DNA from 3 places in the Pectobacterium parmentieri genome. Region 2 is predicted to be linked to each of the others. Evidence: predicted binding sites of a transcription regulator. Region 2 holds the regulator's gene; each other region holds the start of a gene.
The links. Region 2 encodes CRP, which controls carbon source genes, mostly activating them, when cyclic AMP is high. Its sites were predicted from a motif close to ATGTGANNNNNNTCACAT; they were not measured.
Positions count from the first base shown of each region.

Region 1: rbsD (D-ribose pyranase) is a predicted target of CRP. The motif match lies at 6,322-6,339, and genes of this name have one in related genera.
Region 3: garD (galactarate dehydratase) is a predicted target of CRP. The motif match lies at 1,894-1,911, and genes of this name have one in related genera.

Region 1 is NZ_CP015749.1:4,145,961-4,156,696, reverse strand. It holds gene rbsR (ribose operon transcriptional repressor RbsR) at 291-1,286, opposite strand; gene rbsK (ribokinase) at 1,290-2,216, opposite strand; gene rbsB (ribose ABC transporter substrate-binding protein RbsB) at 2,420-3,307, opposite strand; gene rbsC (ribose ABC transporter permease) at 3,333-4,301, opposite strand; gene rbsA (ribose ABC transporter ATP-binding protein RbsA) at 4,309-5,814, opposite strand; gene rbsD (D-ribose pyranase) at 5,822-6,241, opposite strand; gene A8F97_RS18805 (YgiW/YdeI family stress tolerance OB fold protein) at 6,558-6,953, opposite strand; gene qseB (quorum sensing response regulator transcription factor QseB) at 7,198-7,860, shown strand; gene qseC (quorum sensing histidine kinase QseC) at 7,857-9,206, shown strand; gene kup (low affinity potassium transporter Kup) at 9,366-10,736, opposite strand, start outside.
Region 2 is NZ_CP015749.1:4,704,977-4,715,712, forward strand. It holds gene argD (bifunctional acetylornithine/succinyldiaminopimelate transaminase) at 1-1,104, shown strand, start outside; gene crp (cAMP-activated global transcriptional regulator CRP) at 1,335-1,967, opposite strand; gene A8F97_RS21350 (OsmC family protein) at 2,342-2,749, shown strand; gene A8F97_RS21355 (phosphoribulokinase) at 2,916-3,785, opposite strand; gene A8F97_RS21360 (YheU family protein) at 3,908-4,144, opposite strand; gene A8F97_RS21365 (hydrolase) at 4,141-5,178, opposite strand; gene A8F97_RS21370 (LysE family translocator) at 5,285-5,887, shown strand; gene A8F97_RS21375 (ABC transporter ATP-binding protein) at 5,960-7,867, opposite strand; gene kefG (glutathione-regulated potassium-efflux system ancillary protein KefG) at 7,993-8,544, shown strand; gene kefB (glutathione-regulated potassium-efflux system protein KefB) at 8,546-10,357, shown strand; gene A8F97_RS21390 (YheV family putative zinc ribbon protein) at 10,423-10,617, shown strand.
Region 3 is NZ_CP015749.1:187,093-197,828, reverse strand. It holds gene A8F97_RS00845 (MFS transporter) at 62-1,414, opposite strand; gene garD (galactarate dehydratase) at 2,081-3,655, shown strand; gene A8F97_RS00835 (methyl-accepting chemotaxis protein) at 4,521-6,056, shown strand; gene A8F97_RS00830 (FlxA-like family protein) at 6,289-6,645, shown strand; gene A8F97_RS00825 (DUF3820 family protein) at 6,849-7,070, opposite strand; gene ligA (NAD-dependent DNA ligase LigA) at 7,075-9,129, opposite strand; gene hldE (bifunctional D-glycero-beta-D-manno-heptose-7-phosphate kinase/D-glycero-beta-D-manno-heptose 1-phosphate adenylyltransferase HldE) at 9,266-10,702, opposite strand.

The sequences.
Region 1 (10,736 bases), 560 kb from region 2:
TGTCTGATTATATTGTTAAAGAGCAGTGCCACTTCTTCGGTGGCGCGGGCTGCATATACTATGCTAATCCGCTTTAAAGTCAAGTCATTACTGACCGCCTTTAGTAAATCTTTTTTCTGTCACCGCAACGGTGTGTCGCTGTTGCCGTGTCAGTGGAGGCGCATTATAGGGACTTCTCGGCGGCTGACAAGCGCTAAATGCAAAATAATTTCCGAGTGAGGTTTTTTTCAGCAAGGCGCATTAAAAGACGCCGTTATGCCGGATTTTTCAGCGTTTCCTTAGCCCAAATGTTACCGAACGGACTGACGCACCATTAATTCCGGGGTCAGCACCAACACATTAGGTTCAGTATTTGGATGTTCCAGACGATACAGCAGCGTATCGACCGCCAATTCGCCGAGCTCATCCTTTGGTTGATGAACCGTAGTGAGAGGCGGAGACATATAGCGGGCCAGTTCAATATCATCGTAACCAATAACTGCCATGTCTTGAGGAATTGAAAGCCCAGCCTGATAAAGCGCGTGGTAAACACCAACAGCCATTGCATCGTTACTGGTGAATACCGCTTCGGGTTTATCTTCCAGCGCTAATAACTGTTGCATCGCGCGATAGCCCGTTTCAAATTCAAAATCACCAAAAATTTCATAATCAGTGGGAATGGATAGCCCAGCGAGTTGCATCGCCTGTCGATAGCCCTCCAGTCGGTTATAGGCTGTCGTCTTATCTTTCGGACCCGCAATGCAGGCTATCTTTTTATACCCGCGAGAAATGAGGTGATTGGTGGCAATCTCTCCGCCAAGCAAAGAGTTATCTTTAATAACATCGATAACACCTTCAAAAGGTGCCCAATCCATCATGACCATAGGAACAGAAGGATAGCGGCTCATCATTTCAGGCAGGGGGCGATGGCTTTCAGTGCACATCAGCAATACACCGTCGACCCGCTTTTGCAGCAGCGTTTCAAGGCTATGACTCATTCTGTCGCGATCGCCTTCGGTGTTGCACAGAATCAGGCTATAGCCCCGCTCATAACAACAGCGTTCAACGCCACGCACGACTTCAGCATAAAACGGGTTACTACTGGCCGTGAGCAACATGCCGATGGTGCGGGTCTGGTTTATTTTCAGACTTCTGGCTAGCGCAGACGGCGCATAGTTGAGATCCTCAACGGCCTTCGTCACCTTTTCGCGAATGGTATCGCTGACAAACCGATTGTTATTAATGACGTGAGATACAGTAGAAGTAGAAACGCCCGCCAGACGGGCGACATCTTTCATGGTAGCCAAAGATCACTCCTGAGCTTGCAAAAATGCGTCGATCTCTTCGCGCCATGGGACAGAGGGTTGAGCGCCTCGGCGAGTTACCGCAATCGCTGCCGCCGCATGAGCGAACTTCACCGCTGAAGACATTGGCCGATTTTCCAACAACGCGGTAACCAACGCACCATTAAAGGTGTCTCCGGCAGCAATAGTATCCACGGCTTTTACACGATACCCCGGAATACGCTGCCCTTGACCACGTTCACTCAACCATACGCCACGGCTACCCAATGTAATCAGAACCGTTTCAATGCCTTTGTCATGAAGAATCTGTGCTGCGCGAGCGGCATCCTCTTCCGTCTCAACGGTAATTCCCGTCAAGAACTGCGCTTCGGTTTCATTCGGCGTGATCATATCGACCAGTGATAACAGTTCATCAGGCAGTTCACGAGCAGGGGCAGGGTTAAGAATCACCTTTGTTTGGTGTTCATGCGCCAATTTGGCTGCGGCGATAACCGTTTCCAACGGCGACTCAAGCTGCATCAGCAACGCAGAAGCATCAATGATGTGTTGCTGATGACGGTGAAGATAATCTGGTGTCACAGCAGCATTCGCGCCTGCGTTAATGGCAATCATGTTCTCAGCGTCAGCGTTAACAAAAATCAGCGCAACGCCCGTTGTTTCCCCAGAGATAGCCTCAACGGCGGAAACATCAATGTTATCCTTGGATAGCTGCTGACAAATGCGAGCACCAATATCATCGTTTCCAACGCTGGCAATAAAAGCAATATCCGCACCGCTTCGGCCAGCGGCAACCGCTTGGTTAGCCCCTTTTCCGCCGAAAGCGACACTATATTGTTCACCGATCACCGTTTCGCCCGGGCGGGGAAATTGCTCAAGATTGAGAATATGGTCAGCATTAATACTGCCCAGCACCACCAGCTTACCCGTTTTCATTATGTCGAATCCCGCTACGTTAATAATGCGCCACCACAAACGGGTGGCGCGAGCCCTGCTTTATACCCGTCATACTTCAAGTTGCTTGTGCGTTGGTAATACTCGGCTCAGTTTTGAGCCTCACCCTTCGGGCCAGCGCTAGCGCTGTTCAAAACGCTTAACGTTTTGTCATGCAACTCGAATTATTTAGGGTATCTTTTTAATTATTTTGCTACCAACTTCAGGTCAACCGGAATGATGGCCTGCGTTTTTTCGCCTTTCAGCACTTTCGCAGCCGTTTCGATACCGATTACGCCGATCTGGTCTGGACGCTGAGCCACCGTAGCAGCCAGCTTGCCTGACTCAACGGCTTTCACGCCGTCTTGAGTACCGTCAAAGCCCACAACCAGCACATCGGTTTTGCCTGCGGTTTGTAGTGCACGCAGTGCGCCTAACGCCATTTCATCATTCTGTGCAAATACCGCCTGAACGTCAGGGTGTGCGGTCAGCAGGTTCTGCATCACGTTCAGCCCTTTAGTACGATCGAAGTCAGCCGGTTGGCTTGCCAGCATAGCGAATTTATTTTTCTCAGCAGATTTCATGAAACCCGCCCCTCGCTCACGCGCAGCAGAGGTTCCTGCAATCCCTTCCAACTGAATCACTTTGGCACCTTCGCCCAATTTTTTGGCAATGAAATCACCGGCAACTTTACCGCCGAAAGCGTTATCAGAAGCAACGTGACTGACGACTTCACCGCTGCTAGCGACACGGTCCAGCGTAATAACCGGGATCTTGGCCTGATTGGCCATTTTGATTGCATTGCCTACCGCATCAGAGTCAGTCGGGTTGATCAGCAAAACTTTGGTGCCACGAACCGTTAAATCCTGAACGTTAGCCAATTCTTTCGCAGGGTTATTCTGGGAATCCAGCACAATCAACTCATAACCCAGTTTATCGGCTTCTTTCTGTGCCCCCTCTTTCATGGAAACAAAGAACGGGTTATTCAGCGTAGAAACCACCAGAGCAACCGTATCTTTGGCCAAGGCATTAGCACTGACAGTCGCGCTCAGCGCAACAGCGGAAACCAGAGTAGCCAGCTTTTTCATATTCATAACTCAATTCCTGTGTGAATGAAGGTTATTTACTGCTTTTGTTATCTACCAGAACCGCCAGCAAAATGACGACGGCTTTGACGATCATTTGGTAGTAAGAAGAAACACCTAATAAATTCAGTCCGTTGTTGAGGAAACCAAGGATAAGTGCGCCGATCAACGTGCCAACAATACGCCCCTTGCCTCCTGCCAGACTGGTGCCGCCCAATACCACCGCCGCGATGGCATCCAGTTCATACCCTGTACCCGCGGTAGGCTGTGCAGAGGACAAACGTGCAACTTCGATAATTCCCGCCAGGGCAGACAACAGCCCACACAGGGAATAGACAATAATCTTGATTTTATCAACGCTGATACCGGATAAGCGGGTTGCGGATTCATTACCGCCAAGCGCATAGATATAGCGCCCCAGACGCGTATGGTGCAGCATGTACCACGTCGCAGCGAAGACGATAGCCATGATCCAGATTGGCGTCGGAATACCCAACGGGCGACCGATACCAAACCAGCCAAAAGCATCTGCCACATCGGAAAAACCGGTATTCACCGGGCTACCGTTGGTATAAACCATCGTTACACCGCGCAGTAACAGCATCATGACCAGCGTAGCGATAAATGCCTGCACTTTGCCTTTGGAAACAATGACACCCGTGCCTGCACCAATCAGCGCACCCAATGCTAGTGCGCCAAATACGGCCACCAGCGCATTCACTTCAAGCCCAACGATGGAAGCCGCTACAGCACCCGTCAGCGCCAGCAGTGAACCTACCGACAAATCGATTCCCGAGGTCAGGATCACCAGCGTCATACCGACGGCCATAATGGCGTTCACCGATGTCTGCTGGAGAATATTGAACAGGTTATTCAGGGTGAAAAAGTTAGGGCTCATGGCGGAAACAACCGCAATCAGGATCAGGAGCGCGATCAGCGATTTCTGCTCCAGTAACCACTCTTTGCTAAACCAGCGTTTTGCCGCGATAGATTGAGAACTCATGTCTGACTTACTCCTGCTTTGCGCCGTATTGCTTACCAACGGCCGCAGCCATCAGTGCTTCCTGGGTTGCTTGCTCAATCGGGAAATCACCGCTTAAGCGCCCTTCATGCATCACAATGATGCGATCGCTCATTCCCAAGACTTCGGGCATTTCGGATGACACCAATATGATGCTCAACCCTTCTTCTTTGAATTGATTAATTAACTGATAAATTTCTTTCTTCGCTCCCACGTCAACGCCACGCGTCGGCTCATCAAGGATCAAGACATTCGGGCGCGTCATCAGGCCACGGGCAATCGCCACTTTTTGCTGATTACCGCCGGAAAGCAGGCCGATAGGCTGCGCCATAGAAGGCGTTTTAACGTTGAACAGGCGAATAAAGTCGGCGACCGCCAACTGTTCTTCGGCGTGTTTGAGACGACCGCCAGCATGGCTGAAATAGCGCAGCGCAGTTAACGACATGTTTTCTTTTACCGACATGCCCAGCACCAGACCATCTCGCTTGCGATCTTCAGAAATGTAAACGATGCCGTTCGCCAAACCATCCTGCGGTTTACGCGTTACCACGTCGCGGCCATCAAGCGTCACATTGCCGCTAGTGCGCGGCAATGCACCGTAGAGAATCTTCATCAGTTCAGTACGGCCCGCGCCCATCAGCCCTGCGACCCCCAGTATTTCACCTTTTCGCACCGTAAAGTTGACGCTGTCGACACCAGGCCCAGACAGGTTCTGCACCTTAAGGCGAACGTCTCCCGGCGCTTTATTCGAGCGTGGGTACTGATCTTCCAGCTTGCGTCCCACCATCATTTCAATCAGCGTGTCTTCCTGTAAGTCGCTTACCGGACGCTCGCCGATAAACTGACCATCACGGAAAACGGTAATGTCATTGCAGATTTCGAAGATTTCTTTCAAACGGTGGGAAATATAGACGATGCCACATCCCTGAGATTGCAGCTCTTTGATCACACTGAATAACGACGCGGTTTCAGTATCCGTCAGGGCATCGGTGGGTTCGTCCATGATGATGACTTTCGATTCAAAGCTCAGCACTTTGGCAATTTCCACCATTTGCTGATCGCCAATCGATAAATCCCCCACCATACGGCGACTGTCGTAGCGCAAATTAAGGCGCTTCAGCAGTTTATCCGCTTCCGCATACATCTTGTTCCAGTCGATACGACCGAAACGGTTGGTAAATTCACGACCGAGGAAGATATTCTCGGCAATCGTCAGTTGGGGGATCAGGTTAAGTTCCTGATGGATAATACCGATACCTGCTTCCTGAGACGCTTTCGGCCCGTTGAAATCCACCTCTTGCCCCAGAAAATGGATGCTGCCGGCATCTTTACGGTAGATCCCGGTCAGGACTTTCATCATGGTGGACTTGCCCGCACCGTTCTCGCCCACCAGCGCCATCACTTTTCCCGGGTAGACATTGAGTGCCGCACCGGAAAGCGCTTTAACGCCCGGAAACGATTTCGTGATGCCTTGCAGTTGCAGTAAAGGTTGCATTGATACCTCAGAACGTTACGCCAGCACAAAGGATGACATTGGCATACGGAGAGCACTCTCCGCTGCGAATGATGGCCCGGCTTTTACCGCTTTGGGTTTTAAATTCTTCATGGCTGACATAGTGCAATGCAATTGAGTTTCCCTGATGTTGTTCAAGTTGCTTCAATTGATCGAGTAATGCGTCATGGACCGCGGGGTTCTTTTCAATCATCTCTTCCGCCAGAATAGCGGCCTCGACCTGCATTTCACTGGTGACAACATTAACCACCTGCAAAAACGTTGGCACATTGTGCGTCAACGCCAGATCGATACGGGTCGTCGTTTCTGGAATCGGTAAACCAGCATCACCAATAACAAGACTATCGGTGTGCCCCAGTCGAGCAATCACGGAAGAAATATCTGAATTCAATAGTGCTGCTTTTTTCATCTTCTCACCCCACCAGCGAAACGTTTCGCTGATAATATTCTAGAAAAAGAAGAGAGAAAGGCAACGAAGAAATAAAAAAAATGTGATCACCATCGAAACGTTTCGCTAACAAAAAATAAAGACAACAGAATGTGGTTATCTAACCTAGATAACTCAGGTTTCAGGAAGATGGCAAAGAAAGGTGTCTTGGTGAGCTTAATCACGTCGATTACCTGGGTGAATCAATGTAGCCAACGTGAAAAATGACGGAGATAGTGGTTGGTAAATAGAGAAAGGGCAGGCAATCGCCCGCCACTTGATAATTGAGAATAACGCCTTAGAGTTTACGAATCTGCTTCACATCCAGCTCGACGGAATTGAAATCTTTATCCAACTCACCCTGAATTTCCACTTTATCCGTGGGTGAAACCATCTGGCCATTCCAACGCTTATGGTCGATTTCAACTTCTATTGTTCCCGTCGAGTCGCGGAACAGATAGTTCTCATCACCAATCCGTTTTTCAATATTGCCACTCAGCGTAACCCAACTGTCATCACGCAGATCTTTAGCCTTAGCTACCGTCGTGAGGGAATTCTGTGGATCGAGGAATCCCCCTTTATGTGTGCCAACCGCAGGCGTTTCCGGGTTGACGAAACCACCGCCGCTTTGTGCAGCAAATACGGGGGCAGAAACCAGAGCGGTAATGGCGAATAACGCCGCTGCTTTTTTCATCGTATTCCTTCCTTATTTTGCCTGTCGTTTCGCAGTTAGCCTGCGGGAGTAATCGGTTTTCGAGAAGGATTAAAACAAACCGTTCTTAACAGAATCTTAAGGAGTCATCCTTTGCATTTTTATTTTTTTATATTGCTGAAATCGCCCGATTTCAGCGATTTTTCCTGTACACGCCGCCCAACGATTTCGTATAAAACCGGGAACGGCGTAAATGCGACAGCGACACATTCCCTGCGAGGCGGCCATGAGAATATTGTTAATCGAAGACGATCGCCTGATCGGTGATGGCCTAAAAGCTGGGTTGACCAAACTGGGCTTTACTATTGACTGGTTTACGGAAGGTAAAGCGGGTGCCGCCGCATTGAAGGCCGCACCTTATGATGCAGTGGTGCTCGATCTCAGCCTGCCGGGTATGGATGGGATGGATATCCTACGCCAGTGGCGTCAGGCTGGACATGACGAACCGGTACTGATTCTGACCGCCCGTGATGCGCTGGAACAGCGCGTGGAAGGGTTGCAACAGGGTGCCGATGATTATTTATGTAAGCCCTTTGCACTGACGGAAGTTGCCGCTCGTCTACAGGCACTGATTCGCCGCCGTCACGGTCAGCTCCAACCTGAATTAACGCACGGTTCGGTTTCCCTTGAACCGGGCTCGCGGAGCGTCACGCTTAACTGCGAGCCGTTGATACTAAAATCCCGCGAACTGGCGCTGCTGGAACTGTTTTTGCTCAATCCAAACCGTGTACTCACCCGTGCGCAGTTAGAAGAAAAGCTCTATGGGTGGGACGATGATGTCTCCAGCAATGCGGTCGAAGTACATATCCACCACCTGCGCAAAAAGCTGGGCAGCGGGTTTATCCGTACCGTGCATGGCATTGGCTATATTCTGGGGGACGCACCATGAACCGACTCAGCCTGCGTTTACGCCTGGTTGCGGGTTTTACGCTGCTGACAGTAATGTGCTGGGGTGTAGCCAGTCTGCTTGCGTGGTCTCAAACGCGCCATAACATCAATGAACTATTTGATACCCAGCAAATGCTGTTTGCCAAACGTCTGGCCACCATGAATCCCGATGAATTGCGAATCCAGCCAGCATCTCTGCCCAAGACCAAAAGCCTGGTACATAAAAACCGAGGTAAACAGGATGATGATGCGCTGGCTTTCGCCATTTTTACCCACGATGGAAAAATGGTGTTGAACGATGGTGAAAACGGCAAAGATTTCATTTTTGACGCTACACGCAACGGCTTCACCGACGGCAAACTGCGCGATGATAACGACGCATGGCGTATCGTCTGGCTGACGACAGAGGATAATCGTTACGTGATTGCAGTGGGTCAGGAATGGGAATACCGTCAGGATATGACACTAGATATTGTGAAAACCAACCTGATGCCCTGGCTGTTCGCCCTGCCGATCATGCTGGCACTGCTGTTCTGGCTGGTGACACGTGAACTCTCGCCGCTAAAACGCATTACCGCCGAACTTCAGCAGCGCTCCCCCGACGACAGCACATCGCTGGCGACACAGCATATCCCACAAGAAGTCCGCCCACTGGTCAACGCGCTGAACCTCCTGTTTTCCCGCATCAGCGATATGTTGCTTCGCGAACGCCGTTTTACCTCTGATGCGGCTCATGAATTGCGTAGCCCGCTGGCGGCCCTGAAAGTTCAAACCGAAGTCGCTCAGCTAGCGCATGACGATGAGGCCATGCGTCGCCATGCATTAATGAATCTGGATAAAGGTATCGATCGCGCCACCCGGCTGGTAGATCAACTCCTGACGCTGTCGCGGCTGGATGCAGAATCACATCCCGAGGGAATGCAGCCCGTTCAGTTCAATGAATTACTGCAACAGGCCGCCATCGCGCATTACCACACGGCACAAACCGCAGATATTGAACTGACGCTGGATTTACCGGATACCCCAGTTATTCGGCAAGGTCATCCACTGCTGCTGACCCTGCTGGTGCGCAATCTGTTAGATAACGCCATTCGCTACAGCAATGCAGGGGGAACGGTCAGTCTGACGCTGACAGGACGCGGCTTTAAAGTAGCCGATAACGGGCCGGGCATCAGCGATGAAGCGCTGGCAAGAATCGGCGAGCGTTTTTATCGCCCACCAGGGCAGGAAAAATCTGGCAGCGGTCTGGGAATTTCCATCGTGAACAATATCGCCGCGCTGCATCACATGCGGGTTGCTTTCACCAACCAGCCCGGAGGCGGGCTGATTGTGTCGGTGAATTGGTAGAAGCTGTAGGATGTTACGTTAAGGTGTTGGGATAAGATCGAGATATACGGTCGACCACGGGGCGAGGTATCCCTGCGGGAACCTCATCCCCGTGTTTCCCTAATAACCAACAACGAGTCGCTGCATACGTGTTAGTGATAGCGAGTACAGAGAGATCACTTAAATCTCGACCTGTATCCCTAGCTCGATCAGTCTGTTTGGCGGTATTTCAAACTGATCCGCCGCCCGTAGCGCATTGCGGCTGAGCATCATGAACAGCTTACCGCGCAAGCGCAGATACCATGGACGCTCACCGATAATCAGCGATTCATTGGACATAAAGAAAGATGTTTCCATCATCTGGCAGGTTAACCCATCCTGCCAACAGCGCTGAAAGACCTCTTCTACATCCGGCGTTTCACGCCAGCCATAGCTGGCGATCACGCGCCAAAATGTTGGAGAAAGCTGTTCAACCGTCACGCGGCGGGCATTCAGCACATAAGGAGCATCTTCCGTTCGCATGGTCAACAGCACCACCCGTTCGTGCAGGATTTTGTTGTGTTTGAGGTTATGCAGCAACGCGAACGGGATCACACGAGTCGCACGCGAGAAATACACTGCCGTACCAGGAACCCGTGTCGGTGGCGATTTCTCCAGCGAGGCAATCATGGCATCCAGCGAGTTACCATGCTCATGCAACCGACGCAGTAACCTGAAACGCTCACTTTTCCATGTCGTCATGATAATAAACATCACCATGCCCAGCGCCAGCGGCAGCCAACCGCCGGACAAGATCTTGACCACGTTTGCCAAAAACATTGGCAGGTCAATCATCAGCAAACCCGCCAACAAAACCCATGCCAGATAGCGATTCCAAAGCCAGTTCTTCACCGCGACCGTACAGAACAGAATGCTGGTAATCACCATCGTGCCCGTTACCGCAATACCGTAAGCCGCAGCCAGGCTGCTCGAATGCTCAAAGCTAACAATCACGATGACGACCGCGATATAAAGCATCCAGTTAATGGCAGGAATATAAATCTGACCGGATTCCATATCTGACGTGTGTACGATACGCATCGGCGGCAAATAACCCAGCCGCACTGCCTGACGCGTCAGGGAGAAAACGCCTGAAATCACTGCCTGTGAGGCAATAATCGTCGCCAGAGTCGCCAGTATCATCAGTGGTATTAATGCCCAATCTGGCGCCAACAGAAAGAACGGGTTTTTGATGGCTTCCGGGTCTTTTAACAGCAGCGCACCCTGCCCGAAGTAATTTAATACCAACGACGGCAGCACTACCGTAAACCACGCCAGACGAATCGGGAATTTACCGAAGTGGCCCATATCGGCATACAGCGCCTCGACACCGGTAATCGCCAACACCACCGCGCCCAGCGCAAAGAACGACACCGCTTTGTATTCGATAAAGAAGCGAACGGCATACATCGGATTCAACGCCTGCAAGACTTCCGGGCTAGCGATAATGCTGCGCGCACCCAGTACGCCGAGCGTCAAAAACCAAATCAGCATCACGGGTGCAAACAGCTT
Region 2 (10,736 bases):
CGTGAATATATCGATTTCTCTGGTGGTATCGCGGTCACGGCGCTCGGTCACTGCCATCCGGCGCTGGTCAACGCATTGCAGCAGCAGGGCGAAAAGCTGTGGCATACCAGCAATATTTTCACTAATGAACCCGCACTACGCCTCGCTAGCAAACTGATCGATGCCACGTTTGCCGATCGTGTGTTTTTTGTTAACTCCGGTGCAGAGGCTAACGAAGCGGCATTTAAGCTGGCACGTCACTATGCGGTTAAACGCCATAGTCCGTATAAAACCAAGATCATCGCCTTCTACAATGCATTCCATGGTCGCACGCTGTTCACCGTTTCAGTTGGCGGACAACCTAAGTATGCCGATGGTTTCGGGCCTAAGCCTGCCGATATTGTGCACGTACCATTCAACGATCTGGCTGCGGTTAAAGCAGTGATGGACGATCACACCTGCGCGGTTGTGCTGGAGCCGATTCAGGGAGAGGGCGGTATTACACCCGCTACGCCTGAGTTTTTGCAGGGCGTTCGTGAGTTGTGCGATCAACATAAAGCGCTGTTGGTGTTTGATGAAGTGCAGAGCGGGATGGGGCGTACCGGTAAATTATTCAGCTATATGCACTATGGGATTACGCCGGATATCCTGACAACCGCTAAAGCGTTGGGCGGTGGTTTCCCTATTAGCGCGATGCTGACGACGGAAGAGATCGCATCGGCCATGACGGTTGGGGTACACGGAACGACCTATGGCGGCAATCCGCTGGCCTGTGCGGTGGCAGAAGCCGCGCTGGATATCATCAATACGCCGGAAGTGCTGTCGGGCGTAGCAGATCGTCACGATCGCTTTGTTAGTGAACTTGAGAAAATCAACCAGCAGTACGGTGTGTTTGATCAGGTACGTGGTATGGGGCTGCTGTTGGGGGCCGAACTGAAACCGCAGTGGCATGGCCGTGCGGGCGAATTTCTGGCTGCCGCAACGGCACAGGGGCTGATGGTGTTGATGGCGGGTCCGAACGTCATCCGTTTTGTGCCGTCTTTGATCATTGATGAAGATGATATTGCACAGGGGATGGCGAAATTCGCCAACGCTGTTGCGCAGGTCGTTAACGCAGGAAACTGAGTTACGCTCTTAAAATAGCAGCGATAAAAAAACGTAGGGAACGTTTTTCAACGTCGCTTGCGACGGCCCGCAGGGGGGCGGCCAGGGATGGCACGCCATAAAAAACGTAGGGAACGTTTTTCAACGTCGCTTGCGACGGCGCGTGGGGTGACGAGCAGAAAACTCGCCATAAAAAAAGCGTGAGGCCGAGGCTTCACGCTTTTTTATTGGTAGGGTACCGCGACAGGGATTTAGCGAGTGCCGTAAACGACGATCGTTTTACCGTGTGCAGAGATCAGATTCTGGTCTTCTAACATTTTCAGAATGCGGCCCACGGTTTCACGCGAGCAGCCAACGATTTGCCCAATTTCCTGACGGGTAATTTTAATTTGCATGCCATCCGGATGTGTCATGGCATCAGGTTGTTTGGCCAGGTTGAGTAATGTTTGGGCGATACGGCCAGTCACATCAAGGAAGGCGAGGTTGCCGACTTTTTCTGAAGTCACCTGAAGTCTGTTTGCCATTTGCGCAGACAGGCGCATGAGGATGTCCGGGTTAACCTGGATGAGTTGACGGAATTTTTTGTATGAAATTTCAGCCACTTCACAGGCAGTTTTTGCCCGAACCCAGGCACTGCGCTCCTGACCTTCTTCAAACAGGCCTAGCTCACCAATAAAATCGCCCTGATTGAGGTAGGAAAGAATCATTTCCTTGCCTTCTTCATCTTTGATTAGCACTGCGACAGAGCCTTTCACGATGTAGTAAAGCGTTTCTGCTTTTTCACCTTGGTGAATCAGCGTGCTCTTCGATGGATACTTGTGGATATGACAATGGGAAAGGAACCATTCGAGAGTTGGGTCTGTCTGCGGTTTGCCGAGAACCATTCGCTATCATCCTCTGTTGTAATTCACTGCGCAAATTACAGGGGTCAGAGTTCCCTGTACGGCGTGTTTAACTGCTAAAAAAATAAAATTCAGTCTAGGCAGAATGACGTCAGGGAATATACTGGAACCACTGTACCCTTGATTTTCCGGTTGCTACCTTGCCGCACCGTAAACGTGGCTGGGTATGTCTGGCTACGTCATCATCTTCTTCGTTTCTGGGTTTGTCCAGAAAAGGTCTATTCTATTTTTGTTTTAACACAGCTTTAATGATGTGTCTTGTGTTGTCTCGCTTCAGCATGACAAAGCTCTGATTAACGCTGGTTTTTGTACAGTAACGATATAAATTTTCAAAAAAATTTTAGTGGAGAGGCATCATGCAGGCTCGGGTAAAATGGGTTGAAGGCTTAACGTTTTTGGGCGAATCGGCATCAGGGCACCAGATATTGATGGACGGTAATTCTGGCGATAAAGCGCCTAGTCCGATGGAAATGGTGTTGATGTCCGTAGGGGGATGCAGCGCGATTGATGTGGTTTCAATTCTGCAAAAAGGCCGCAACGATGTGGCAGATTGTGAGGTGAAATTAACCTCGGAACGCCGCTCTGAAGCGCCGCGTTTATTTACCCATATCAATCTGCATTTTATTGTGACGGGGAAAGGGTTGACCGATAACGTCGTTGAGCGGGCGGTTGCCCTATCAGCGGAAAAATACTGCTCCGTGGCATTGATGCTGGGCAAAGCCGTTGAAGTGACGCACAGTCACGAAATTAGAGCGCTGGCATAGTTCCTTCCTCTGGGCACTAATTCTGCTCACTTGAGCCCGTTATTAGGAGAAACACCGGGGGGGAGGTTCTCGTAGGGAGGCCTCACCCCGGTGGACGGCCCGAGTATCTCGATGCATAAACGATTGGTATTATCCTCGGGCACGTTCTCACCGTGCCCAGCTTTGCTTATTCGATGGCTTTCCCTTCTATCAGCCGCTGCACCAGCGGTGCCATGATTAGCTCCATCGCTAGCCCCATTTTTCCGCCGGGGACGACCAACGTGTTGATGTGGGAGATAAACGCCCCCTGCAACATGGCGAGCAGATAGGGATAATCAATATTATCCAATCCCTGAAAGTGGATGACGACGAAACTTTCATCCAGTGAGGGGATTGACTTGGCAGCAAACGGGTTGGAGGTGTCCACGGTGGGGACGCGCTGGAAGTTGATGTGTGTGCGAGAAAACTGTGGCGTGATGTAGGTGATGTAGTCTTCCATAGAGCGGACGACGGAATCCATCACCGCTTCACGCGAATGACCACGTTCATTGACGTCACGAATCAGCTTTTGGATCCACTCCAGGTTGACGATCGGTACCACGCCGACGAGCAAATCGACATGCTGTGCCACGTCGTTTTGATCGGTGACCACGCCACCATGCAGCCCTTCATAGAACAGGATATCGGTGGGCTCCGGCATCGGTTCCCACGGTGTGAATGTACCGGGAACCTGATTGTAGGGGATCGCTTCATCGTAGGTATGAAGGTATTTACGCGTCTGACCGTGACCATGTAGGCCATATTCGATAAACGATTGTTCCAGCAGGCTGAAATCATTCGCTTCCGGGCCGAAATAGCTGATGTGTCGCCCTAAATCACGCGCTTTGCGGATCGCCATGTCCATTTCCGGGCGGGTATAGCGGTGAAAGCTGTCGCCTTCCAACTGGGCTGCTCGTAGATCAAACTGCTGGAAAATCTTACGAAAGGCCAGACTGGTTGTCGTGGTACCTGCTCCGCTGGAGCCGGTAACCGCAATAATCGGATGCTGATGTGACATAAGGCGCGTGACTCCGTGATCGCGATGCCACATAGGCTGAAGCCTGTGTGCATCCTCAAAAAAGACGTAATGGTTCCCATTGTTAGCATGTTTGGCGTGCGCTTTCACGCCTTTCGCCATGATCAATAAGGGGCATGCCCTCCGGCATTGAGCTGGCCGCGTGGCATAATATTGAGGGTTTCATGTAACTCAGACCACACCAAAACTACGTCGCCAGATTGGAGTTGGCTACGGATATCTTCCACTTTCTGTGCCAGCGAGCGCTCCTGTTCGCCGTAATCAGTGCCTTCGCGCAGCACGAACGATTCGATGATGTTATCCAGCGTTTCTGGATCGAGCTGTTGCCAGGGAATAATCACGCTATGTTTCCTGAGTAAAAGGGTTCCTGGGTCAAAAGGGTTCCTAGAGAAGAATCGGTGGCGTAGTCCAAAAATGGGCTAAGCCAGTTGGGAATGCGCTGTTCCAGCCACATTTCCGGTTTCAATAACGTACCACTGACGAAGCCAACGTGCCCACCATGTTCCGTTAGCTGATACTCAATATTAGACGGTAACTGCGACAGATCGGGAATCACCTCCGGCGTCATGAAAGGATCGTCTTTCGCGTGGATGATCAGCAGCGGTTTGCGTATTTGAGGTAACAGCGGCAGAGCGCTACAGCGTCGATAGTAGTCAGCCGCATCGTGAAAGCCGTGGATACGTGAGGTAATGACGTCATCAAACTCGCGTAACTGACGGATTTTCTTCAACTGCGGCAACTGAATCGGCAGCGTGTCCGGGTAGGCGGCCAGCTTGCGTCCCGCGTTTTGTTTCAACAGACGCAGCAGGTAGTGCTGATAGATGCGGGAGAAACCTTGTTCCATCCGACGGCTACAGGGTTCGAGCATCAAGGGGGCGGAAACGATGACCGCAGCGGACAAGGAACAGGCTTCACCCTGCTGGCCGAGCAGGTAGGCCAGCATGTTGCCGCCGAGAGAAACGCCGATGGCGGCGGTAGGAGCCTCGCCCAGCGTCTCCTGCATCCAGTGCAGGAAATAGCCGGCATCGCTGGTTTCTCCAGAGTGATAAATACGCTTCATCCGGTTGGGCTTACCGCTGCACCCGCGAAAATGCATGATGACGGCCAGCCAACCGCGCTGTTTGCAGGCATGAAGCAGGCCGTGGGCATAGGGGCTATGGAAGCTGCCTTCCAAGCCGTGAAACAGCACCACGCGCGGTTTATGCCTCGCCTGCTCGGGCGCCTCGCTCCATGCCAGATCGACGAAATCGCCGTCCGGTAATTCGAGCGCTTGCCAGACTGGTAAAAACTGCGCGTGACGGCGAATCAGGCGCGGTAATAGCGTTTGCAGATGCGGATTATGCGCGCCGCTCAGCGGGCGAAAATGGTCATGCATAAAGAATATGAAAATCTTGTTGTCGGCTCTTGTACGATCAATATCACACTGTTAGCTTCAATGCTGCCAGTTGGTACGACATTTGGGTCAGGAGCGCCCACAAATAATGGAACTGAGTTTATTTCTTTCGATGTTGGGCTTTTTGTGGGTAGCGGCCATCACACCGGGGCCGAATAATATGCTGTTGACCACCTCGGGCGCGAATTTTGGCTTTATGCGTTCACTGTGGTTGATGGTCGGTATTATGCTGGGCATGCAGAGCATTCTGCTGCTGGTCGCATTCGGCGTCGGTGGTTTGATTCTGATTTATCCTTCGCTGCACTTTGTCCTGAAAGTCCTCGGTAGCGCCTATCTGCTTTGGCTGGCGTGGAAAATCGCCACGGCGGCTTACGAACGGCTGGAGACGTCCGTTGCACCGCCTCAGCCGATCCGACTTTATCAGGGGTGGTTACTGCAATTTCTGAACCCGAAAGCGTGGCTCATGGCGCTGGGTGCGGTTGCCAGCTTTAGTCTGGCGGGTGAAGGTTATAACCATTCTGTGATCGCGATAAGCATCGGCATTGTGCTGGTGAATTTGGTTTCCGGCGTCATCTGGCTTGGGTTTGGTACGATGATTGGGCGACTGCTGCGCAGTAAGAAAGCGTGGATTATCTTCAACGTGTCAATGGGGCTGCTGACTGCCGCCTGTGTGCTGTTGATTTGGCATTAGTGCTGAACTGATGCTGATGAGGCCGCGAGCGGTTTACCGCTCGCGACGCTTTTCAGACGAGAGATATCAAAGTTACTCGCTCTGCATCATCTGCTCTAACTGTTCCTGTGCGTCTAGCCAGGACAGCTCTGTTTCTTCCAGATCGATTTTGACTTTGGTTTGCTGTTGCAGGCAGTCGGTGAGTTCGGCTTTGCGGCTGATATCGTAGATTGCACTGTCCGCCAGTTTGGCTTCAAGTGTGGCCAGCGCTTCACCCAGCTTTTCCATCTGCTGCTCAAGCTTGGTTATCTGCTTACGCAGCGGCTGAGTTTGTGTTCTCAACTCGGCTTCGCGACGTTTCTGATCTTTTCTACCCTGCGCACTGTTGGCGGCATTCTCTTTTGGCGTTTCATCGGCCGCATTTTCCTGACGTTGCAGGCCAACCAGCCACTGTTGGTAGTCTTCCAAATCACCGTCGAACGGTTCGACTTTCTGGTCGTGTACCAGATAGAGATCGTCAGTGGTCGAACGGATCAGGTGTCGATCGTGCGAGACGACAACCAGCGCGCCTTCAAAATCGATTAACGCTTCGGTTAGTGCCTGACGCATATCCAGATCGAGGTGGTTGGTCGGTTCGTCGAGCAGCAGGAGATTCGGACGCTGCCAGACGATCAGCGCCAGCACCAGACGGGCTTTTTCGCCGCCGGAGAAGCGCTCGGTGATTTCGGTGACTTTGTCACCCTGAAAACCGAAGCCGCCGAGGTAGTCGCGCAGTTGCTGTTCCGTTTCCCGTTCTGCCAGACGCACCAGATGTTGCAAGGGGGACTCGTCCGCACGCAGAAACTCTAGCTGATGCTGGGCGAAGTAGCCGAGCTTAACGCCTTTCGCTAGCCCGATTTCCCCTTTCAGCGGGGCAAGTGTGCCCGCAAGCAGCTTGATCAGCGTGGATTTACCCGCACCGTTATGGCCGAGCAATCCGATGCGGGAACCTGGCACTAAATTGAGTTTGATGGATTCGAGAATCAGCTTGTCGTTGTAGCCAGCACTGACCTTTTCCATCTTCATGAGTGGATTGGGCAACGATTCCGGCGCGCGAAAGCTGAAGCGGAAAGGGTTATCGACATGCGCTGGCGCAATCATCTCCATGCGTTCCAGCATTTTTATCCGGCTTTGCGCCTGTTTGGCTTTGGTCGCTTGCGCACGGAACCGATCAATATAGTGTTGCAGATGCGCGACGCGCTCCTGCTGGTGCTCATAGAGCGATTGCTGTTGTGCGAGGCGGGTGGCGCGCTGGCGTTCAAACGAGGAGTAGTTGCCGGTGTACTCGTTGAGCGACTGCTGTTCGATGTGCAGAATCTTGGTCACCACCGGATCGAGGAAGTCACGGTCGTGCGAGATCAATACCAGCGTGCCGGCGTAGTTTTTCAGCCATTTTTCCAGCCAGATGACCGCATCCAAATCGAGGTGGTTGGTTGGTTCGTCCAGCAACAGCAGGTCTGAACGACAGATCAGCGCCTGTGCCAGATTCAGGCGCATCCGCCAGCCGCCGGAAAAGGCACTGACAGGTTGTTGCAACTGTGGCTGAGAAAACCCTAATCCACTGAGCAGACTTGACGCTCTGGCTTGTATCGTCCAGGCCTGAATGGCATCCAGCTTGCCGTGCAGGGTGGCAATAGCGTTGCCGTCGTTCTCTTCGTTGGCGGTTTGCAACGCAGCTTCCAACTGGCGAAACTCGCGGTCACCGTCAATCACGTAGTCCAGCGCAGGTTTGTCCAATGCCGGTGTTTCCTGGTTGACCCAGGCCAGTGACCAGTTTTGCGGGAATGTCGCGCTACCGCCATCGGCGCTGATTTCACCTTTCAGTAATGACAGCAGCGTAGATTTACCACAGCCGTTTTTGCCAACCAGACCGACTTTCTGGCCGGGATTAACCGTTGCTGTCGCGTTGTCGATTAGAACGCGTACACCACGTCGAATTTGCAGCGAAGAGAAAACAATCATAAAGCGCCGTATGTTCAGAGTATGTTAAATTATGGACATATCAGGACACGCGGTGTCCTGTTTTTAGTCGTTGCGCTGCATGGTAACGGAAAACGATTATCATGACGACGCTTTGGAGGGGAATGATGTCGCAGCCACCGAAGATTTTGCTGCTGTATGCCCATCCGGAACCACAGGACTCGGTAGCAAACCGCGTCTTATTGCAACCGGCGCAGCAGTTGGCAAATGTAACCGTGCACGATCTTTATGCACACTATCCTGATTTCTTTATCGATATTCATCACGAACAACAGTTGCTGCGCGAGCATCAGATCATTGTTTTCCAACACCCGTTTTACACCTATAGCTGCCCGGCGTTACTGAAAGAGTGGCTCGATAGGGTGTTATCCCGTGGTTTTGCCAATGGGATTGGCGGCAATGCGCTGGCGGGCAAATACTGGCGTTCGGTGATTACGACCGGTGAACCGGAAGATGCTTATCATGCTGATGGTAACAACCGCTACCCGATGGAAGATTTGCTACGCCCGTTTGAGCTGACGGCCGCCATGTGTCGTATGCACTGGATGCGCCCCATGATTGTTTACTGGGCACGTCGTTTACAGCCCGATGTGTTATCGAGTCAAGCCAGAGCTTACGGTGAATGGCTCTCCTCACCTTTATCTGAAGAGGAACGCTAATATGGAGAGTTCTGCGCTACTGACCGCCGGAGTCTTGTTTTTGTTTGTGGCGGTAGTAGCCGTACCGATCGCTGCCCGATTAGGGATTGGCGCCGTATTGGGCTATTTGATCGCCGGGATCGCCATTGGCCCTTGGGGGCTCGGCTTTATTCGTGACGTGGACGCTATCCTGCACTTCTCGGAGCTGGGTGTGGTTTTCCTGATGTTTATCATCGGCCTGGAGCTGAATCCGGCCAAGCTCTGGACGCTGCGTCGTTCGATCTTCGGCGTTGGGGCGGCGCAGGTTGGCCTGAGTGCGCTGATTCTCGGTGGGGCATTATATCTGACAGACTTCTCGTGGCAGTCAGCGTTGATTGGTGGCGTGGGGCTGGCGATGTCGTCAACAGCCATGGCGCTGCAACTGATGCGCGAGAAAGGCATGAATCGCAGTGAGTCCGGGCAGCTTGGCTTCTCTGTCCTGCTGTTTCAGGATCTGGCCGTTATCCCTGCGTTGGCGTTGATTCCGATTCTGGCGGGTGTGCAGGGGGATTTCGGCGATTGGGAGCGGATCGGGCTTAAAGTTGCCGCGTTCCTCGGCATGTTAATCGGTGGCCGCTATCTGGTGCGTCCGCTGTTTCGTTTTATTGCGGCATCTGGCGTGCGCGAAGTATTCACTGCTGCCGCGCTGTTGCTGGTGCTCGGTTCTGCGTTGTTTATGGAAGCATTAGGGCTTTCCATGGCGTTAGGCACTTTTATCGCTGGTATTCTGCTGGCGGAAAGTGAGTACCGGCATGAACTGGAAATTGCGATTGAGCCGTTCAAAGGTTTACTGCTTGGGCTGTTCTTCATCTCCGTGGGGATGGCGCTGAATCTCGGCATCCTCTATACCCACATCGTAAAGATTATGGTTGCGGTATTGGTGCTGGTGGCAGTGAAAGCGGCGGTACTTTATTTCCTTGCGCGGATTAACCGAATGCGCCGCTCCGAGCGCTTGCAGTTTGCCGGTGTGCTGAGTCAGGGCGGCGAGTTCGCTTTCGTGCTGTTTTCCGCCGCGGCTTCATTCAACGTATTGAAAGGTGAACAGTTGCCGCTGTTGCTGGTGACGGTGACGCTATCGATGATGACGACGCCTTTGCTGATGCAGGTGATTGACCGCATTCTGGCGCGTCGTTATAACGTGCAGGACGTGCCGGATGAGAAGCCGTATGTTGAAGACGACGAGCCGCAGGTCATTGTGGTGGGCTTCGGACGTTTTGGACAGGTGATCAGCCGCTTGCTTATGGCGAACAAAATGCGGATTACGGTTCTTGAGCGCGATATCAGTGCCGTCAGCCTGATGCGTAGCTATGGCTATAAGGTTTATTATGGTGATGCCACGGAGCTGGAACTGCTGCGTTCGGCGGGAGCGGACAAAGCGCGATCGATTGTGATCACCTGTAATGCGCCGGAAGATACGATGGAAATCGTACATCTGTGTCAGCAGCATTTTCCAAATCTGGAGATTCTGGCACGGGCGCGTGGTCGTGTTGAAGCCCATGAACTGCTGCAAACCGGTGTGAAACATTTCTCGCGTGAAACCTTTTCCAGCGCGCTGGAGCTGGGGCGGAAAACACTGGTGACGCTCGGTATGCACCCCCACCAGGCGATGCGGGCGCAACAGCACTTTCGCCGTCTGGATATGCGCATGCTGCGCGAGCTGATGCCGCAGTTGACGGGGGATGTCGCACAAATTTCCCGTGTGAAAGAGGCGCGCCGTGAACTGGAGGATATTTTCCAGCGCGAAATGCTGCGTGAGCGCCGTCGGCCCAGTGTGTGGGATGAGGACGACGAGTAAGAATCAATAACGCCTACTGGATAAGTTCTTGGATACAGGTTCTGTAATGGATAATGGGAGCGAGCATGCGTAAACGTTTTATTGCCGGGGCGGTGTGCCCGACGTGTCAGGCGCAGGACACGCTAGCGGTTGGACGAGAAGATGACGTTGAGGTGGTGGTGTGCGTAAAGTGCGGATATCGCCAGAGTCGGGCAGATGAACCCATGACAGCACCTGCCCCGCAGGCTAGCGATATTATCGGGATCTTCCGGCCAGAATGAGGGATGAGAGTCATGGTGGCATTGTCACCAACTGTTGACGTTTTTTGATTCCAGACGGTACATAGGGACATTTTTCAGCTACAATTTGCGCCAGTTTGATTTCCAACGGTAGGAGATAT
Region 3 (10,736 bases), 510 kb from region 2:
TATGACGGCACAGCGTTTTGTGTTACTGCTTAGATGCAGATTAATGCAGTAGCGAATGGTTTTAATTCTTAACGAATGGCTTCAATTCGATACGTTTAATATCTTGCACGATGAACAGGTAGCTGACGATGGCAACCAGCGCATGGATCCCGACATACACCAGACCGCCATTGAAAGAACCGGTCATGCCGATGATGTAGCCAATCGCAATCGGCGTCACGATACCAGACGCATTACCAAACATGTTAAACAGCCCGCCGCTTAACCCACTGATTTCTTTCGGCGCGGTATCGGCCATTACTGCCCAGCCAAGCGCACCAATACCTTTACCGAAGAAGGCCGCAGACATCACCGCAATGACAACCCACTCGGTTTCAACGTAGTTACAAATCACCATCGACATGGAAAGCAGCATACCCAGCACGATAGGCGTTTTACGGGCAAAGGTCAGTGAATTGGTCCGACGCATCAGATAATCAGAAATGATGCCGCCCAGAACGCCTCCCACAAAACCGCAGATAGCAGGAACCGAGGCGACAAATCCCGCTTTTAGGATCGACATGCCGCGCGCTTGAACCAGATAAAGTGGGAACCAGGTGATGAAAAAGTAGGTCAGTGCGTTAATACAATATTGACCGATGTAAACACCAAGCATCATGCGAGACTGCATTAATTGCTTGATCTGATGCCATTTTTCACCCTTCACTGGCGCTTTCTTCGACCCTTTGGCGTCCATATTGATCAGTGCGCCACCCGCTTCAATATAATCCAGTTCAGCCTGATTCACGCCAGGGTGATCTTTGGGATCGTGGATCACTTTAAGCCAGACAAAGCTGAGGATGATACCCAATCCGCCCATGAACCAGAACACATGCGCCCAACCTACGGCGTGTACCAGCCAGCCCATGATAGGAGCGAAGATCACGGTCGCAAAGTACTGTGCCGAGTTGAATATCGCGACAGCCGTTCCACGCTCTTGTGCGGGGAACCAGGCAGCCACAATTCGACTATTTCCCGGGAAGGAAGGTGATTCACACAAGCCGACCATAAAGCGCAGGAGGAACAGAGAAATGACAATGCCCGCACCGCTGAAAATATCGACAAAGCCTTGTAATAAGGTAAAAATCGACCAGGTGAAGATACTGTAGAAATAGACTTTCTTTGAGCCAAAGCGATCGAGCAGCCAGCCTCCAGGTATTTGACCAATAACATATGCCCAGGAGAACGCAGAGAAGATAAATCCCATCCCTACCGCGTCCAATCCAATCTCTTTGGACATAGCAGAGCCAGCAATGGACAATGTGGCGCGGTCGCCGTAGTTAAATGACGTGACAATAAACAACATCACGACAATCCAGTAGCGGGCGTTTGTTCTCTTTTGTATCGCGCCAGCTGCTGAGCTTACTGTATTCATGATGAACTCCTGCTTCAATCGCGGTTCGCTCATTCATTCCAAATAACAGATAACGGTGTAGGGTTATCAGAATGAAGATCAGTGGATATCCCCGTCATACTTCAAGTTACATGTGCGTTGGCTGCGTTCACTCACCCGAATCATTTACCTGAGTAAGTTCATCGGGACTCTTTCTCTTGCCGCCTACCTGAAACTCAAATTATTTAGGGTATAGTAAATTCCCGTTTTTATTTTTTTGCGAATAGTCAGGCTATATAGCTTCAAAGTAATTAGCTGACATCTTCAAATCGCAGGAACATTATAATTTTTACCTGCTGGGTGCTCACTAGATAAAAGCACAACATTAAAATTGCCCGTTAGAATATGTTGGTGCACTTGCCCTATATAGTGCGAGGTGTTTCACGAAAAATGCCGTTATTCTCTTTTTACATTCATTTACCTTATTTTCATTTCCATCCTAAAAAACACACACAGACGGAATGTGATCAAACTCACCAAAAATTGTATTTTCGCCTGATAAATAAGAAGTAAAAAGCACTGGCTTAGGTCAATTGCATAATGTACGAGAAGGGATCCTCACGTATACTCGTTAGCGAGCAATGAAGTTAGTGATGTGGCAATAGTTGCCACACTATGTCGAATAAACAAATAATAAAGGCTTGCATCATGTCAGATAAATCAGAAAGTAATGCTGCACAAGAGCAGCCACTTTATATTAAGGTCCATGATTCTGATAATGTTGCCATTGTTGTTAATAATAATGGCTTACGTGCCGGAACCCGTTTTAATGATAATCTGGAATTAATTGAGCATGTTCCACAGGGACACAAAGTTGCCCTTGTTGATATCATCAAGTCAGGTGCCATCATCCGCTATGGTGAAATTATCGGGTATGCACTGCGCGATATTGCCCAAGGAAGCTGGATTGATGAATCCCTGGTCGAATTGCCTCAGGCTCCTGCGCTGGAAACCCTGCCGCTGGCGACCAAAATTCCCCCCACCCTGCCCCCGCTGGAAGGTTATACCTTTGAAGGTTACCGTAACGCCGATGGCAGCGTAGGTACGAAGAATCTGCTAGGCATTACCACCAGCGTACACTGCGTCGCGGGCGTGGTTGACTATGTGGTCAAAATTATCGAGCGAGATTTATTGCCCAAATATCCCAATGTGGATGGCGTAGTCGCGCTCAATCATCTCTATGGCTGTGGCGTGGCAATCAATGCCCCTGCCGCAGTGGTTCCCATTCGCACCATTCACAATCTGGCACTGAACCCAAATTTTGGTGGCGAAATACTGGTGGTGGGTCTGGGCTGTGAAAAATTACAGCCGGAACGCCTACTGGAAGGAACGCCAGATGTACAAGCCATCTCCCTCGATGACACCAGCATTGTCCGCTTGCAGGATGAACACCATGTTGGCTTCCGATCGATGGTGGATGACATTCTGACAATGGCCGACAAACACCTGCAACGATTGAACAAACGTCAGCGTGAGACTTGCCCAGCATCAGAGTTGGTTGTCGGCATGCAGTGTGGCGGCAGCGATGCTTTCTCTGGCGTCACCGCTAATCCAGCCGTTGGTTTTGCCTCCGACCTGCTAGTACGCTGCGGCGCAACCGTCATGTTTTCTGAAGTAACCGAAGTGCGTGACGCCATTCATCTGTTAACACCGCGCGCCATCAATGAAGAAGTTGGTAAACGTCTGCTGGAAGAAATGGCCTGGTACGATAACTATCTCGACAGCGGCCAGACCGATCGTAGCGCCAACCCATCGCCGGGCAACAAAAAAGGTGGCCTCGCGAATGTGGTGGAAAAAGCGCTCGGCTCCATCGCAAAATCCGGCACCAGCGCCATCGTCGAAGTCCTGTCCCCCGGCCAACGCCCAACCAAACGCGGGCTGATTTACGCGGCAACGCCAGCCAGCGACTTTGTGTGTGGTACTCAGCAACTTGCTTCCGGTATCACCGTACAAGTTTTCACCACCGGCCGCGGTACGCCCTATGGCCTATTGGCTGTACCCGTAATCAAAATGGCGACCCGTACCGCATTGGCAAACCGCTGGCACGATCTGATGGACATTGATGCAGGTACGATTGCGACCGGAGAGGCCACGATTGAAGACGTCGGCTGGCAGCTTTTCCATTTTATTTTGGATATCGCAAGCAACAAGAAAAAAACCTGGTCCGATCAATGGGGACTTCATAACGCCTTGGCCGTTTTCAACCCGGCACCGGTAACCTGATTATCTTTTTCCGCAGGTCGGGGGCATTCGCCGGCCTGCGGATGGCGTTATTTGATCTATAATAAATTCGGCTTCAATGAGAATGTGAAAAAACGCAGAAAAAGAATAACAAGTAGCAATGCAGAAACATTTTATTTCATTGAAGCAATAAAATAACATAAAAAAATTAACAAGTGATTTTTCTTAATCAGAAACGACGCTTATATAGAACACATCTCCAGTAAAAATTCCATGTTCTACTCACCTATTCTTCATCGTTTTTTCTCTAATTATTTATTGCCAATAAAATGAATCAATTGACAGGTAATCGTCCTCATCATAAATTTATGCGTGCTGAAAAAGCGTGCTAACACTGATGACATATTTGTTACAAACATATAGTTACAAATATATAGTTACAAAATCTCCATCACGCACAATATAGGGTTAATAGTCCGTTCATTATAAATAGTGCCTAGCATTACTTTATATAAGCGAGTAAGAACCTATTCCAGTAGGCGTTATTGGTGCAGTCAATTTGGACACGGACAGCGCGCAGACAACATGTAACGCATGTTGAACGGATGCGAATTCGGCCCAACGGGCGTTCAAACGCAATGGCGTTTGTGCGAACACTGCCTAGGTTCAAAATGGAAAATGAAATAGCCCTAATGGGGTAGGTTCTAAATCACCCAAAAAATTTCAGTATACCTATTTGAATAACTTGAATATTTACACAGCAATATGCCTGACAGATTTCACAGTATCGTCACGCGGTAGCCCTGTAACATCCCAACCTCTGGAATAGCCAGGCAGTTGGGATGAGAAAAGCAGCCGGTATGGATGAACTTGGAAACTGAGCGGGATACATACGCCGGGGTTCCTAATGAGATTAAATACACCTGTCACACAGCAGGAGTATCTGTTAGACATGGACACCATATTGATGTCCACGACAAATATTCACAGCCACATTACCTATGCCAACTCGGCCTTCATTAAGGTTAGCGGTTTTTCTGAAGAGCAGCTCATCAACCAGCCTCACAATATTGTTCGTCATCCAGACATGCCTGTTGAAGCCTATGCCGACATGTGGTCTACGTTGAAACAAGGCGATAGCTGGACCGGGTTAGTCAAAAATCGTCGCAATAACGGCGATCATTACTGGGTCCGCGCCAACGTTACGCCGGTTTACCAGCAAGAGCATCTGGCAGGCTATATCTCGGTACGTAACACCCCCAGCGCCGAAGAAATCAAAGCGGCCGAAATGTTGTACAGCGCCGTGCAGAAAAAGCAGGCGGGCAACCGTAAATTCTACAAAGGATTAGTTGTTCGCACCGGGCTTTTCTCTCCGCTGTCGCTTTTGCAGAAATTGTCAGTCCGCTGGCGTTTACGTATCGCGGTATTGGCGGTAGGGCTTATTCCCGCATTGCTTGCTTTCAGCGGCATGAATCCACTGTGGCTGTTGGGGCTGACGCTGTTACTCATCGTCATCATGGATCAGTTCCTACAGCAGCAAATTGCACAGCCAATCAAGATGATACTCAAACAAGCGCAGCATGTGGTATCAGGCCGTAAAGTAAAACATATCCACCTTAATCGGGTAGACGAAATTGGCTTACTGCTACGTTCAGTTAACCAGTTTGGCCTGAACCTGCATTCGCTTGTCGATGACGTCAGTATGCAGGTTAACGGCATCACGAATGTCAGCCGTAAATTGGCGGAAAACAATATCGACCTGAATAGTCGTACAGAAGAAACGTCAGCAAATCTGCAACAAACCGCTGCCGCTATTGAGGAAATTACCGTTGCCGTGCAGCAAAGTGCAGAAACCGCGGCACAAGCGACAACAATGGCAGAAGCCGCCAGCGGCACCGCGCTTAAAGGTGGCAATATCATGAAGGAAACCATCGGCATGATGGATTCCATTTCCAACGCCAGCGATAAAATCGTTGATATCATTGGTGTAATAGACAGTATTGCTTTCCAAACCAACATCCTCGCGCTGAATGCCGCCGTTGAAGCCGCTCGTGCTGGCGTACAAGGGCGAGGGTTTGCCGTGGTAGCCGCTGAGGTCCGCAATCTGGCACAGCACTCCGCTTCTGCGGCCAAAGAAATTAAAACCCTGATCGATGCCAACGTTGAAAGTGTGAAACAGGGCAGCACAATGGTAGAAACCGCAGGTAAACATATCAGCGACATCGTTGATGAAGTCTTCCTGGTCTCCACCATGATCAAAGAAATCAGCAATGCGACGCATGAGCAGACTTCTGCATTAGGCCTGATCAATACCTCGATTGCCCAGATAGAACAAATGACGCAGGGTAATACCGATATGGTTACGCAATCAACCGATGCCGCCGAAGGACTAAACCTTCAGGCTAAGCGACTGAATAGCGCAATTAACGTGTACGGTAGTTAACTGACGTTATTTCGTCATTATTGCTGGCAAGGGAGTCAGGAAACATGCTTGCCAGCGCCTTTCTTTTCTCCCATTTCCTGAAAAACACATTTAGTTACATTGACTGCTAAAAAAGTGAGCCTTTCATGTTTCATTACCAACAATGTCATCTGCAAGAACGTGTTTAAATTGCCGATATAAAGACCTGTACCCAAAATAATTTGGGTATATCGGCATATTTTCAGGAGGGAAAATGTCAAATACCATCAGCAGTATTGGTGTATCAACCACAACGGCAAGCAGCAGTAAAAGCAGCAGCACGTCAGAACAGCAGATTGCGCAGCTAAACAAGCAGATTCAGACACTCACCAAACAGGCAAGTAAGCTGACCAAATCGGCTTCTAGTGCAGCAAGTGATGAAGAGCGTAAGCTGATCGAACAGCAGCAACAGGCAATTCAGGCGCAGATCCAAGCGTTACAGGCGCAAATAGCCCGCTTGCAGAGTGAAAAATCAGAGCAACAGTCTGATTCCTCTTCTTCAACGCAAAGTGCTAAACAAGAAGGCGTTAACAACCCGACAGCAGACAACAAGATTAATATCTACGTATAGTCTGCGTCAGGGACAAAGTAATCAGTAAACGTAAAAGGTCGCGTCGTTGAATACTCATGGCAATCGTTTAAGAACCGAGGTACACGAGGCGAGGTATCCCAGCAGGACCTCATCTCCGAGTTTCTCCTAAAATGAAGCTTAAGCGACCCGTTTTACTTCATTGAAACGACCTTTTTCATCATGGTTACGCAGGAGAAGAATAGTCAGGAACGAGTTCGCTTTAGCGGCGTGACCAACCCTTGCAGACCCTCTATCTTGATTGCCAGCGTAATTTGCATCAATTCTCCCAAGCGACCACGAGGAAACTCATCCTTGCGGGAGAACCACAGCAGGTACTCTTCCGGTAAATCAATCAGCACACGCCCTTTGTATTTGCCAAAGGGCATCTGCATCGTGGCAATGTCTATCAGGTCTTCTTTTTCCATCCGTTTACGCCCCTAATAATCGGATCATTTCCGCCTCATCGATCACCGCAATCCCCAACTCTTGCGCCTTCGCCAATTTAGAGCCAGCGGCTTCACCGGCAATCACCATGTCGGTTTTCTTCGAGACGCTACCACTGACTTTTGCCCCTAACGCCGTTAGCCGATCTTTCGCTTCATCGCGGGACAAAATACTCAGCGATCCGGTCAATACCACCGTTTTTCCCGCAAACGGGCTGTCGATCTCTTCGGCATTGACGACCTGAACCTCAGGCCAGTGGATGTTGATGCCGGCAGGATCGGTCAGCTCGCGGATCACAGTTTGGTTGTGCTCTTCTTCAAGAAAATGGCGCACATGCGCGGCAACGATTTTACCAACATCCGGCACCGCCAGCAGCGCGTCTTCATCTGCCGCAAAAAGCGCCTCCAGCGAACCAAAATGGGCAGCCAGATTGGCGGCAGTCGATTCTCCAACGTCACGGATCCCCAACGCGTACAAAAAACGCGCCAGCGTGGTGCTTTTTGCCTTTTCCAGTGCGTTGACCACGTTCATCGCGGACTTCGGCCCCATGCGATCCAGCCCCGTCATGCTCCCGGCGCTTAGACGAAACAGATCGGCAGGCGTTTTGACGTACTCTTTTTCCACCAGTTGATCGATGATCTTATCGCCCATACCCTCAACATCTAGCGCGCGGCGGGAAACAAAATGCTTCAGTGCCTCTTTACGCTGGGCACCACAGATCAAACCACCGGTACAACGCGTGACGGCTTCCCCTTCCACACGCTCAACGTCAGATCCACACACCGGGCAAGCAACGGGGAAGACGATCGGTTGCACGGTTTCTGGCCGCTCAGATTCAACAATACCGACGATCTGCGGGATCACATCCCCCGCTCGACGCACAATGACACGATCGCCAATCTGCAAACCTAGCCGCTCAATTTCATCGGCATTATGCAATGTGGCGTTGCTGACAATCACGCCAGCCACAGCAACCGGCTCCAGACGCGCAACGGGCGTAATCGCCCCCGTCCGTCCCACCTGAAATTCGACATCGCGCACCCAGGTTAGCTGTTCCTGCGCGGGGAATTTAAAGGCCACCGCCCAGCGCGGCGCACGAGCAACAAACCCTAATCGTTCCTGCAACGCCAACGAGTCAACTTTAACGACGACACCGTCAATATCGAAACCTAACTCACTGCGGGTCTGTTCAACCTGACGATAAAAATCGAGCACCTCGGCCGGGCCGGTACAGAGCTTGATTCTGTCACTCACTGGCAATCCCCATGCCTTGAACTGCATCAGGCGCTCCCAGTGACTAGCGGGCAGTTCACCGCCTTCCAGCAGGCCGACGCCATAGCAGAAGAAGGTCAGTGGGCGTTTAGCCGTGATGCGTGGGTCGAGTTGGCGCAGCGATCCCGCGGCAGCGTTACGCGGGTTAGCAAAGACTTTGCTTCCTGTGCGGCGAGCCTCTTCATTCAACTTTTCAAAACCGCCATGCTTCATAAACACTTCACCGCGTACTTCAACACGGCGCGGAATATTCTCACCCTCAAGGCGCAATGGGATCGCTCCAACGGTACGGATGTTGCTGGTGATGTTTTCCCCAGTCGTTCCATCCCCACGCGTGGCGGCCTGTACCAGAACGCCATATTCATATAACAGGCTGACAGCCAAACCATCCAGTTTCAGTTCGCAGCAGAATGTCAGGTCGTCACCGTTCTTCAGCCTGTCACCAATTCGCTTGCTGAAGGCCAGATAGCTCTCTTCATCAAATACGTTATCCAACGATAACATCGGCACTTCATGACGGACCTGCTCAAATGCCGCTAGCGGTGCCGCGCCGACGCGCTGCGTAGGAGAATCACTCGTCACCAGCTCTGGGTGATCGGCCTCTAACGCTTTCAGTTCCTGCATGAGTTTGTCATATTCGCTATCAGGAATTTCAGGCGCATCTTCAACGTGATATTTGTATTCGTGATGGCGTAAGACCCGGCGCAACTCCGCTACCCGCAGTGCGACCGTATTCACTTCGGCTGGTTCTTTCTTCACTGGTTTCATACCTGTTTTATCTGACGTGTCGCCCTGTCGGCGTCATGATTTATATAATTCTCGCCCATAATAGGCTAGAGCGAGAATCATTAGCTTGCGGACTAAGCGGCCTCACATAATTCGAGCGCCGTCAGTTTTATGTCATTTAAGATTTAGACGTACTGGCTTTAATCGTGTTGATGATATTTGTCGTGGAGCAACCATCCTCAAAATTCAGGACCTTCACTTCACCGCCGTTGGCCCAGACCTCTTCACTCCCGGCGATTTCATGTGGCTGGTAGTCTCCGCCTTTCACCAGAATATCCGGCAGGATGCTAGCAATCAGGCGCTGTGGTGTATCTTCTTCAAACGGCACGACCCAATCGATAGCTTCCAACGCTCCTAGCACGATCATCCGCTGCGGCAGCGGGTTGACGGGCCGAGTTGGTCCCTTCAAGCGTTTGGTGGATGCATCGCTGTTTACCGCAACGATTAACCGATCGCCAAGCTTGCGGGCGTTTGCCAGATAAGACACATGTCCAGCATGCAGAATATCGAAACAGCCGTTAGTCATCACAATCTTTTCGCCACGCTGACGCGCCAGCTCAACGGCATGTTTCAACTGTTCTTCAGTCATCACGCCAAATCCGGTTTCGGCACGACCGCGGATAGCATTCTCCAACTCAATCGGCGTAACCGTGGACGTTCCCAGCTTGCCAACGACAACGCCTGCGGCGGCATTCGCCAGGAAACAGGCTTCTTCCAGCGGATTACCCGCCGCCAGCGCAGCAGCCAGAACACCAATGACGGTATCGCCAGCACCAGTCACGTCATACACTTCCTGCGCCTGCGTCGGCAAATGCAGCGGTGCTTTCCCCGGCTGTAGCAGCGTCATCCCTTGCTCGGAACGGGTGATCAGCAATGCGGACAGATCGTAATCTGCCACCACCTTCATACCGCGTTCGACCAGCTCTTCTTCCGTTTTACTGCGCCCAGCGACGGCTTCAAACTCAGACAGGTTCGGCGTTAGCAGCGTCGCACCACGGTAACGGGAAAAATCGGTGCCTTTCGGGTCGATCAGTACCGGAACGCCAGCCGATTTTGCCGTCTGAATCATGGTTTGCACATGCGCTAATACGCCTTTCGCATAGTCAGACAGCACCAACACGCCAATGTTTGGCAGAGCCTGTTGAATACGCTCGATAATAGGTTGAGGATCGATCCCCTCAAAGCCCTCTTCGAAATCCAACCGGATCAACTGCTGATTACGAGACAGTACGCGAAGCTTGGTGATCGTTGGATGCGTAGGAACAGGAACAAAGTCACACTTCACATTCACTTCACCCAGTTTGGCATTCAGCGCGCGTGCAGCATCGTCAATTCCCGTTAACCCTACCAGACGCGAACCAGCTCCCAACGCCGCGATGTTCATTGCAACGTTCGCCGCCCCACCCGGGCGCTCTTCGATCGTATCAACTTTGACCACAGGCACCGGTGCCTCTGGTGAAATTCGGCTGGTCGGGCCATACCAGTAACGGTCCAGCATGACATCACCCACCACTAACACACTCGCTTGACGGAAATCAGGCAGCGTCACTTTCATCCTCTACTCCAGGCTTATTTCGCATAATGCGCGT